Regions from separate parts of the Ignatzschineria sp. 22MB058224 genome, predicted to be linked through region 2. Evidence: riboswitches for the same ligand, from Rfam matches in the RefSeq annotation. Region 2 holds a riboswitch; each other region holds the start of a gene.
The links. A riboswitch is a leader RNA that binds a small molecule or an ion and turns the genes downstream of it on or off. The one in region 2 is predicted to bind thiamine pyrophosphate.
Positions count from the first base shown of each region.

Region 1: another riboswitch for thiamine pyrophosphate. It lies ahead of thiC (phosphomethylpyrimidine synthase ThiC); the one in region 2 lies ahead of thiB (thiamine ABC transporter substrate binding subunit).
Region 3: another riboswitch for thiamine pyrophosphate. It lies ahead of ACPF7B_RS06765 (thiamine phosphate synthase); the one in region 2 lies ahead of thiB (thiamine ABC transporter substrate binding subunit).

Region 1 covers NZ_CP187366.1:38,120-41,397, reverse strand. Annotated here, with positions in the region: gene thiC (phosphomethylpyrimidine synthase ThiC) at 1-1,653, opposite strand, end outside; TPP riboswitch at 1,798-1,902, opposite strand; gene ACPF7B_RS00105 (DoxX family protein) at 2,176-2,592, opposite strand; gene ACPF7B_RS00100 (LysR family transcriptional regulator) at 2,807-3,278, shown strand, end outside.
Region 2 covers NZ_CP187366.1:2,049,193-2,052,470, forward strand. Annotated here, with positions in the region: gene thiP (thiamine/thiamine pyrophosphate ABC transporter permease ThiP) at 1-333, opposite strand, end outside; gene thiB (thiamine ABC transporter substrate binding subunit) at 390-1,445, opposite strand; TPP riboswitch at 1,493-1,617, opposite strand; gene ACPF7B_RS09025 (hypothetical protein) at 1,619-1,825, opposite strand; gene ACPF7B_RS09030 (hypothetical protein) at 1,949-2,092, opposite strand; gene rsmD (16S rRNA (guanine(966)-N(2))-methyltransferase RsmD) at 2,329-2,928, opposite strand; gene ACPF7B_RS09040 (lysophospholipid acyltransferase family protein) at 2,928-3,278, opposite strand, start outside.
Region 3 covers NZ_CP187366.1:1,535,303-1,538,580, forward strand. Annotated here, with positions in the region: gene ACPF7B_RS06750 (ThiF family adenylyltransferase) at 1-2, opposite strand, end outside; gene ACPF7B_RS06755 (thiazole synthase) at 61-831, opposite strand; gene thiS (sulfur carrier protein ThiS) at 832-1,041, opposite strand; gene ACPF7B_RS06765 (thiamine phosphate synthase) at 1,067-1,696, opposite strand; TPP riboswitch at 1,771-1,879, opposite strand; gene ACPF7B_RS06770 (sugar dehydrogenase complex small subunit) at 2,062-2,574, shown strand; gene ACPF7B_RS06775 (GMC family oxidoreductase) at 2,599-3,278, shown strand, end outside.

The sequences.
Region 1 (3,278 bases), 180 kb from region 2:
GATACGCATTGAGCAGAATTTAGGACCACACATTGAGCAAAAGTGTGCGACTTTTGCCGCCTCTTGTGGGAGCGTTTCATCATGATACTCACGCGCAAGCTCTGGATCTAAACCGAGATTGAATTGATCTTCCCAGCGGAATTCAAAACGTGCTTTTGAGAGTGCATCATCTCGTTTTTGTGCATTTGGATGCCCTTTCGCTAAGTCAGCCGCATGTGCCGCTAACTTATAGGTGACAACGCCGGCACGCACATCTTCACGGTTTGGAAGACCTAAATGCTCTTTCGGCGTCACATAGCAGAGCATTGCTGTACCATACCAAGCGATCTGTGCGGCACCAATTGCTGAAGTAATATGATCATATCCCGGAGCAATATCGGTCGTTAATGGGCCTAATGTATAGAAAGGCGCATCGTGACAATACTTCTCCTGCATCTCCATATTCTCTTTGATCTTATTCATCGGCACATGTCCTGGGCCTTCGATCATCGTCTGTACATCGTGCTTCCAGGCAATCTCTGTCAATTCACCGAGCGTCTTAAGTTCTGCAAATTGCGCTTCATCATTAGCATCTGCAATCGATCCTGGACGCAGGCCATCACCTAATGAGAAAGAGATATCATACTGCTTCATGATCTCGCAGATCTCTTCAAAGTTCTCATAGATAAAGTTCTCTTTATGGTGCGCTAAACACCATTGCGCCATGATCGATCCACCACGAGAAACAATGCCGGTCACACGATTAGCCGTCATTGGAATATAGCGGAGTAGAACGCCGGCATGAATTGTAAAGTAATCGACCCCCTGCTCTGCTTGCTCAATCAGCGTATCGCGGAAAACTTCCCAGTTGAGATCTTCAGCAATGCCATTCACCTTTTCAAGCGCTTGATAGATCGGCACTGTTCCGATCGGCACCGCGGAGTTACGGATGATCCACTCACGCGTTTTATGGATATCTTTTCCTGTTGAGAGATCCATGACGTTATCAGCGCCCCAACGGGTTGCCCAAGTCATCTTCTCCACTTCCTCTTCGATATTGGAGGTGATCGCTGAGTTACCGATATTGGCATTGATCTTCACATGGAAATTTTTACCAATAATCATCGGCTCTGCTTCAGGATGATTGATATTTGAGGGAATAATCGCCCGTCCTGCAGCGACTTCATCACGTACAAACTCCGGCGTCATCCCTTCGCGAATGGCGATAAACTCCATCTCCGGCGTAATGATTCCTTTACGTGCATAGTGCATCTGTGTCACATTCATGCCCGGCTTAGCACGCAGAGGTTTACGCTTTAACCCCGGGAATACGCCCTCATTGATACGTGGATCATCTTCACGCTTGTAGCCATCATCGCGCGCGCTCTTTTTGCGGCCATAATACTCCTCCACATCACCGCGCTCTATCACCCAATCTCTTTTGAGTGCCGGCAGCCCTTTTGTGAGATCCACTTGATAATTCTCATCGGTATAAGGACCACTAGTATCGTAGACGCGAAATGGTTCATTCTTCTCGATCACTTCCCCTTTCGGGCCAAGCGTATCGCTCAATTCAATCTCACGAAATGGCACTAAAATATCGGGTCGACTGCCTTCAACATAGACTTTGCGACTCTTGGGAAACTGCTTCATTAATTGGATTTTTTGAGTCATAAAACCTCTCCTTTATTATTTTGATCAATAAAGACGAGATTCTGGCACGGGCGTAAAATGACATTGTAAGCAATATAGAGATGACAATAAATTGACGACAATTATCATCAAAAATTGATAAATATATTTTCAAATTATTGTACTTTTTGCTAATAGTGACTTCCCTACGCTGGTACTAGCCAGATCAGGTCCAAAGGGTTTAAGCAAAAGCTAATCTCAGCTCTCTAAAGAGCTCCCCTAGCGAATTGATACTTTGTATCAAGAGTGTAGTTATAGCCTGTTTAGGCCTAAAAATCAAAGTTTCTCGGATACAAATATTCCATTATCAAAATTTAGACAACAGATGATTCATCTTATTCTAAATTGCACTAGTAATTTGTTTCTCTAATAAAAACCTGTTTCAAAAATAACGGATGATTTACACATAAAAAACCGTATCTTACAAAGATACGGTTCACTGAGGATTGAGGGGGGGAATTGATGAATAAAGTTTTATCTAATCGCTAATAGTAAGGACATAATCTATTTTTCTAAATAACGGTCAACACTCCAAAGCCCAGCACCATGCGCCATCAAATAGATAAACCCGCCTGCGATTGCAATATTTTTCATAAAGGATGTTGCATCTTCGGGGGCTCCGTGAAAAATAAACGCAGTCGCGATATTAAAAATAATCATAAAAAATGCCACAAAACGCGTTTGAAAACCAATAAGAATTGCAAGTCCGCCACCGAGTTCAAGTAGAATAACGAGCCATAATAGTCCTTCTGGCAATCCCTTTGATGCCATATATGCAGCGGTTCCTGAAAAACCGAAGATTTTCCCCCATCCAGACACAATAAAAAGATATGCTAAGAAAGCACGACCCACCAACATGAGTAACGATTGGGCTCCAGCTGATGAAACACTATTTTTAACAAAAACATTTGGATTAAACATTCGTCATTCCTCTTGAAAAAAACTAACATGCAATTTTGTATAATTTTGAATAAATTAAAATCATTCTAATGAACTAATCTATCGCTTTATTAACCCATCAAAATATTTAACATGTGGTTATAGTAGAGTTTCTTTTAGAGTGCTGATATAGAAGAATGGAAAATCATTATTTCCATTTTTGCATTAATGCTCGACATAAAAGGCAATGAAATTTATGAGTACCATCTCCAAAAAAATTGATCTGGAAGATATCTACCTTTTTTGTAAAGTCGCGGAATGCAATAGTTTTACAGAGGCAGCCATTTTACTAGGAACAACTCCATCTTCTATCAGTAAAGCAATCGCACGTTTAGAAAAAAAACTCTCCTTGAAACTTTTTATTCGTTCCACGCGTGCAATGCGTTTAACAGAAGAAGGGATAAGCTATTATGAGGTCTGTAAAAAATCTATTGATGAAATTTTGGCGATGGAAAATCAATTAGCAGCGAACGTTAAACCCCATGGTACATTGCGGATTAGTGCACCAGATAGTTATGGCGTTACAGTATTAATTCCTAACCTCTCCCCTTTTATTGAACAAAATCGTCATAATCTTCAATTAGAGATCAGTTTAGGCAATCACTTTGTGAACTTTACTAAAGAACCATTTGATTTAGCGATTAGGATTGGCGAGCTTGAAGAGACAC
Region 2 (3,278 bases):
ACTTTTGCCATAGATCGAGAGAATACCAAAAACCGCCACCAAAACCGGAAGGACTAAGGTCATTGCTGAGAGGCGAAGCAGCAATGTGCGCCCGACAAATCGGCGACGATAGAGCGCTCGAGCTAGCAAAATCGCCGGACCGACCGAGAGCAGTGTCGACAGTAGCGCCTGATAGAAGGTAAAGCCGATAATATGCCACAGATAGCGATCCCCAAAAATCTTCGCAAGAGAGATTGAAGGGGAGAAGCACCAGAGCGCCCCAAAGGCAAGAAGCGCCACAGTCACGAGGATCGTTGAGGCGATCAAGCCGGGGATCAATTGCCGATTAATCATAGAGAGGAATCATAAAAGTTATCACGAATAGTCATCACGGATAGTCATTACAATTTCTATCGACTTACGGCAAATTGCCACAGTTTGATCCAATTTTGGCGCTCTTTCGCCACCTCTTCTGCACCAAAGAGTAGCGCTTTTGCCGGCAATGGTAATGCTTTATAGACCGGAGGAAGCGGGATATCGATCACAGGATACATCCAGTTGGTGGTCGGTAAAGTCTCCTGAAATTCTGGCGTTAACATAAATTGGAGAAATTGATCGGCAAGTTCGGGATGGGGGCTTGCTTTCAATTTTGCCGCCACCTCAATCTGTAGATAGTGTCCTTCATCAAAGAGTGCGGCTGCGTAGTTATCATCATTATCATAGAGCATCTGATAGCCCGGCGATGCGGTATAGCTTAAGACAAAATCGCTCTCACCTTTCAGGAAGAGCCCGTATGATTCGCTCCAACCTTTGGTTACCGTGACGGTCTTTTTCGCCATCTTTTGCCATGCAGATTCAGTCTCCTGACCGTAGATCTTCTCCATCCAGAGAAGAAGGCCTAATCCCGGCGTACTTGTGCGCGGATCTTGGTAGATGATGCTCCACTTGTTTTCAGGATCTAGGAGCTCATCCATATTTGTTGGGGGATTATCGATCTTTCGTTTATCGTAGATAAAGGCAAAGTAGCCATAATCGTAGGGGATAAAGGTTTTGTTCTCCCATTCGATCGGTAATTTCAACATTGATTGATCAATATTCGCCGGCGTAAAGAGATCAGTCTCTTCTGCGGCGGCAATCAGGTTATTATCGAGTCCGAGGATCAGATCCGCCTTACTCTTTTTCCCCTCCATGCGCAGACGATTGAGAAGCGAAACGCCATCGCCGAGAGAGACTAGTTTTAATTCACAATCGCACGTTTTTTCAAAGCGCTCTTTAATCAGCGGCCCCGGACCCCATTCGGCGACGAAGGAATCGTAGGTATAGACGGTCAATGTCGGTTTTTCAGCAAAAGCCAGCGTCGTTAAGCTCGACAATAATAGCGATGCCACCAACAAAGTTCGGTGAAGTGGTTTACGAAAAGAGTGGGAAAGGCGCTTAAGGGGGGAAGAAAGGGTTCGATTTATCATAACGGCTCCTGTGTAAGTGTGTCACAGGATTTGAGGAAGAGCCCGCAGGCATCTCGATTCTCAAATCCCTCCGCCGGTATTGTCCGGATCAGGTTCGACGGGTGAAATCTCAGCTCTCCTTGAGCGATCAAACTCGACCGGCTCTCAAGTAACAGCACCCCGTTGAGATAGAGCTATTGTAGAAGCTTTGATAACTTCTGTAAACAGAGCAAGATTTTAAGTAAAAAGCCCATGTCGGGACCTTTTCGAGGTCCGGTATCAATAATGCCCATATTACCGGCGCGTAACTTCTGGAAGAATGCGATAGTAAGATCCGGCACCGCATCAGCCCACTTTATTTCAGTATGATTAATCGTTAAGGTAGCGATACTTGCCGGCATGCACCTTTTGGATGTACGCAGTAGTAATCTCCGGCAACTCAACAGCCTCTTTTGTCTCAATGAATCATTTTGATGATTCTTAAGAGAGTTTGTTGAGCGGCGGGAGCCAACCATTTTGTTCTTTTAACCGGTGCATGCCCGCAGTTTGGCGCTTTCAGCGCCGAGGAGAAAGAGATCTATGCAAAATAGATCAGTCGGTAATTGAGGATTGCCCATTGCCGGCATGAGATCTGTGAAAGCGTGCAGAGGTGATTTCCGGCAACTCATTAACCTTTGTTGTTTCAACAAATAAGAAGGTTTATATAGAAGGGCGGGAACTTACCAACTCAATTTTTTTACTGGTGCATGCCCGCAGTTTGGCATCGATAATGCCTATTTACCGGCGCGTAACTTTTGGAAGAGTGCGATAGTAAGATCCGGCAATTCATCAGCTTTTTTGTTTCGATTAACCATTTGAAGCATTTTTACGATTATATGCACATTGTAGGTTATCGATTCCGATCTTAAACTTCCCTATAAAGAAATAATTTACTCTCTTTGGTTTTCATTTCTCGGCTTAGCGCTAGGGGGGCGAGCGCTTTTTCGAGATCGAAGGTGGCTTTGACCGGCATCTCTAGGGAGAGAGAGGTTAAGTTTGAGAGAATGGGATTTCCCGCTAAAATCTCTAAAAGTGGAGTATAGAGATCATGGAAAAAAGGGGGGTCGAGGAAGAGATGTTGCCGGGGATATTGGGGTAACTGCTCGAGAAGCGCTTGATGAAGGGGGCTTCCCGGCGTTAAGGCTTCTAAGGCACTTCCTTTGATTAGCTGATAGCGCTCTTCAGGCACTTTAAGTGTGCGGAGATTCTGCGTTAAAGTACGAAAGACATTGGCATCCTTTTCGATAAATATCGCTCGCTTAGTACCACGAGAGAGTGCCTCAATCCCTAAAGCACCGGTGCCGGCAAAGGCATCAATCACAATTGCACCGGGTGTAGCCATCTGTAACCAGTTAAAGAGCGTTTCGCGAACGCGTGAAGCGGTCGGGCGTAATCCATCGGTATCGATCACTTCAATCTTACGGGAGCGATATTCGCCCCCAATAATCTGTACCGAATGTCTCATTATTTCATCACCTCTGCCTCAGTCACCTTGGCAACTTCCCTCTCTTCCGCGCTTTGCATCTTAGCTGTTTCCACCATATTTTCTGTTTCTGCCGTTACGGCTTTCTCTCTCTTTGTCTCTTTGGGTTTGATCGGCGCCGTTAAAGCTTTGATCTCCGCTTCTGTCGGGATCTTTGAGACATTGAGCGAAGGGACAATATGGCCACGAATCCAGCTCTCTGTCTCTTTGGCAAGTTCTGAAGTCGTCCGTGATTCTGCTTCGATCGGTGCGCCAATCACAATGGTGATAATCCCCGGCTCTTTGAGAAAACGGCCTTTCGGTGCGGCAATCCCGGAGTTAATCGCCATCGG
Region 3 (3,278 bases), 510 kb from region 2:
ATAATGACTCTCCCTCATATTCGATTACTTTAAACAGTCTAGATCTATAAACAGGATTAATTATGATGTAATTATTCCGGTCACTGGACTGCTTGCCGTTGGTGTCAGTTTCATTGGCATTCGTTTGGCTTCATACCCTAAACGCCCTGCTTCTACGGCAAGTCTCATCGCTCTACTCATTTTGATTGGATCTTCACTATAAGCGACTGCACTATTCATTAATACACCATCTGCACCGAGCTCCATCGCATAAGCAACATCCTTGGGGCTTCCTAATCCCGCATCAACAATCACCGGCACAGTTGCTTGCTCGATAATATATTGTAGATTCACAGGATTCATAATTCCCAATCCACTTCCAATCGGCGAAGCCCCCGGCATAATGGCATGACACCCCATCTCTTGCAGTCGTCTTGCTAAAACAACATCATCAGAGGTATAAACTAAAACAGTCATTCCTTCTGCTAATAACATTTCAGTCGCTTTCAACGTTTCAATTGGATCGGGAAGCAATGTCTTTTTACAACCAATCACTTCAACCTTTATCATGTCACAAAGTCCCGATGCATAGGCAAGTTTAGCTGTCCTTACTGCTTCTTCTGCGGTATAAGCGCCAGCAGTATTTGGCAATAATTTATACTTTGAGAGATCAAGCGACTCTAACAAATCTGGCTGCTTGTCATCAAAAATATTCATACGGCGAACTGCAAATGTTAAGACTTCTGTCCCACTCTCTTCCACAGCCCCTTTTTGCTCTTCAAAATTACGATATTTGCCTGTTCCTAAAAATAGACGTGAATTAAACGCAAAATTTCCAATATTTAAAGTCATTTAACCTCCTCCCACAAAATGTACAATTTCAAATTGATCACCCTCGCAAACGGATATCTGCGAATAATCTTCTTTTTTCACCACTTCTCGATTACGCTCAACAATAAAAAAACGACGTTTATCGAGTTTTAAAAATTCGATTAGCTGATGGACTGTTCCAATGGAATCATTAACTATTAGCTCATCACCATTAATAATAATTTTTTTCAAAATATCCTCACTTACAAGCCTAAAACTAGGGGGAGCTCACCATTTTTCGAATATAACGCGCCCGCTCCTGCGCTAAAGATGGATCTAAACGATGACCGACGAGGGGGAAAAAGGCAGACATTATCGCTAACCCCGATACAATAGATGAAACTTTTAACGCTGTTTCTGCATTCATTCCGCCAATTGCAATTAATCGTCCTCTTTTTTCTTTAGCAATACGATATGCTTCCTCCAGACGCTCTATTCCTAATGCGGGATAACTCTTTTCACCCGTTGGAAAAATATGACCTAAATAGAGATAATCATACATAGCGATATTACGTTCAACAGCGCTTACCGAATGTATTGAACGACCAAATTTCATGTCTGGAAATGCCGATTGTAACAGTGCTAAAGAGAGGCTTTTCTCAGTCAGATGTGTTCGAGGTATTTTAAAAGCATGCGCAATATCCGCACGATCATTCACAATTAATTTATCTTTATCAATACCCTGATCTATCATTCCTTCAATTAAACGAGCAAGAGATTTTGCTGAACGTGACTTTTCACGCAATTGGATAAAATCGACAAATGGTAAAATCGCGATAATTGTCTCAATCAGATTCTCATCAGAAATCGCAGATAGGTTAGGAGTGACAGCATGTAACAACACCATATTTACTCAATTCTCCATTGCAGAGAAAAGGGTAATAGAACCATGAAAGTTGCTTCAGCACATTAGAAAAACTCTCCTGTCATTCACCGCTTTCCTCCGCTAGTATTAACTAGATCAGGTTATAAGAGTCCCGAAGTTTCACTTCAATCTCAGCTGTTAACAACAGCACCTCTAGGGGAATATTAATTTCATCAAAGTATAGAAGATCTCCCTAATTAGAGCAACTCTCTTTTCAAGAGTGCTTGATATCTCAGTCACTAAAAATACCTAAATTTACCAAATATTGACAAATGTCAATATTTCTATTGCTAATGTGTAGTGTCAAAGATTTTTTATTTTATCAATTAAACGGAGACTTATAGAATATGGATAAGTATATTCCTAGCGATCCTTCCCGTCGGAAATTTCTGATTGGAAGTTGCGCTATATCAGCATTTATGTTGATGAGCCCCTATACCTTTGCGGCAAACTTTACTGAACAAAATGATGAGGTGAAGTTAGCTAGATTCCTCACAAATAAACAGCTTGATCCTCTACTTGTTGAAAGAGCCTTTGATGCCCTTGCGAAAGTAAATAGTAACTTTCAAGCAGAAGCAAAAGAGCTTTTAACATTTATCAATAATGGTCAGTATTCAAATATCGATACGCTAAAAAATAATCCTATCTTTAAAGAGAAATATCAAAATACGGCAAAAGATATTATTGCCGTATTCTATCTCGGCTACGCTGGTACTCCTCTCCCTCAACGTGCGCATGATGGTGTTCAATTTGTAACTTATACCGAAATTGAAACCTACAAGCTCACTCAGAAATATACCCCAATCCCTGGTTATTCTCGATGGACAACCAATTATTGGGCAACTCTTCCAAAAGCGTAATAGATTTCAATAGAGGACAAAATAATGAGTACAAAAACATATGATGCTGATGTTATCGTCATCGGCTCCGGAGCAGTCGGATCAAATGTCGCCAACGAGCTCGCAATGAAAGGAAAGTCAGTTATTTTATTAGAAGCAGGACCTAGTGTTCCGCGTTGGAAATTATTGGAAAACTTTAAGAACTCCGGCCGTCACTATGACCGTAATAATGCTTATCCCAATAATCCTTGGGCACCAACGAGTAACCAAGAAGGATATTTAGAGAATGAAGGTTCATTTAAAATGATGCCGGGAATGCTCAAACTTGTTGGCGGAACAACTGCTCACTGGGGGGGAGCTACATGGCGTTATACCCCAAGTGACTTTAAAATAAAATCACTCTACGGTGTCGGTCGCGATTGGCCAATGACCTATGAAGATTTAGAACCATATTATGTACGTGCAGAATATGCTATTGGCGTTGCAGGTAATGATGCAGAGGATCAATCAGGTGTCAATCCTGGAAAAGCCTTCCCTCCACGCTCAAAACCATATCCAATTGAGCCTGAAGCAGATATTTATATGACAAAAAAGATCAAAGAAGCTCTTCAGCCCGCAGGTATTGCTGTAATTCATGAGCCAACTGTCCGTATCCCTAAATCATACGATGGGCGACCTGGCTGTCAAGGTAATAATAACTGTGATCAGATCTGCCCGATTGGTAC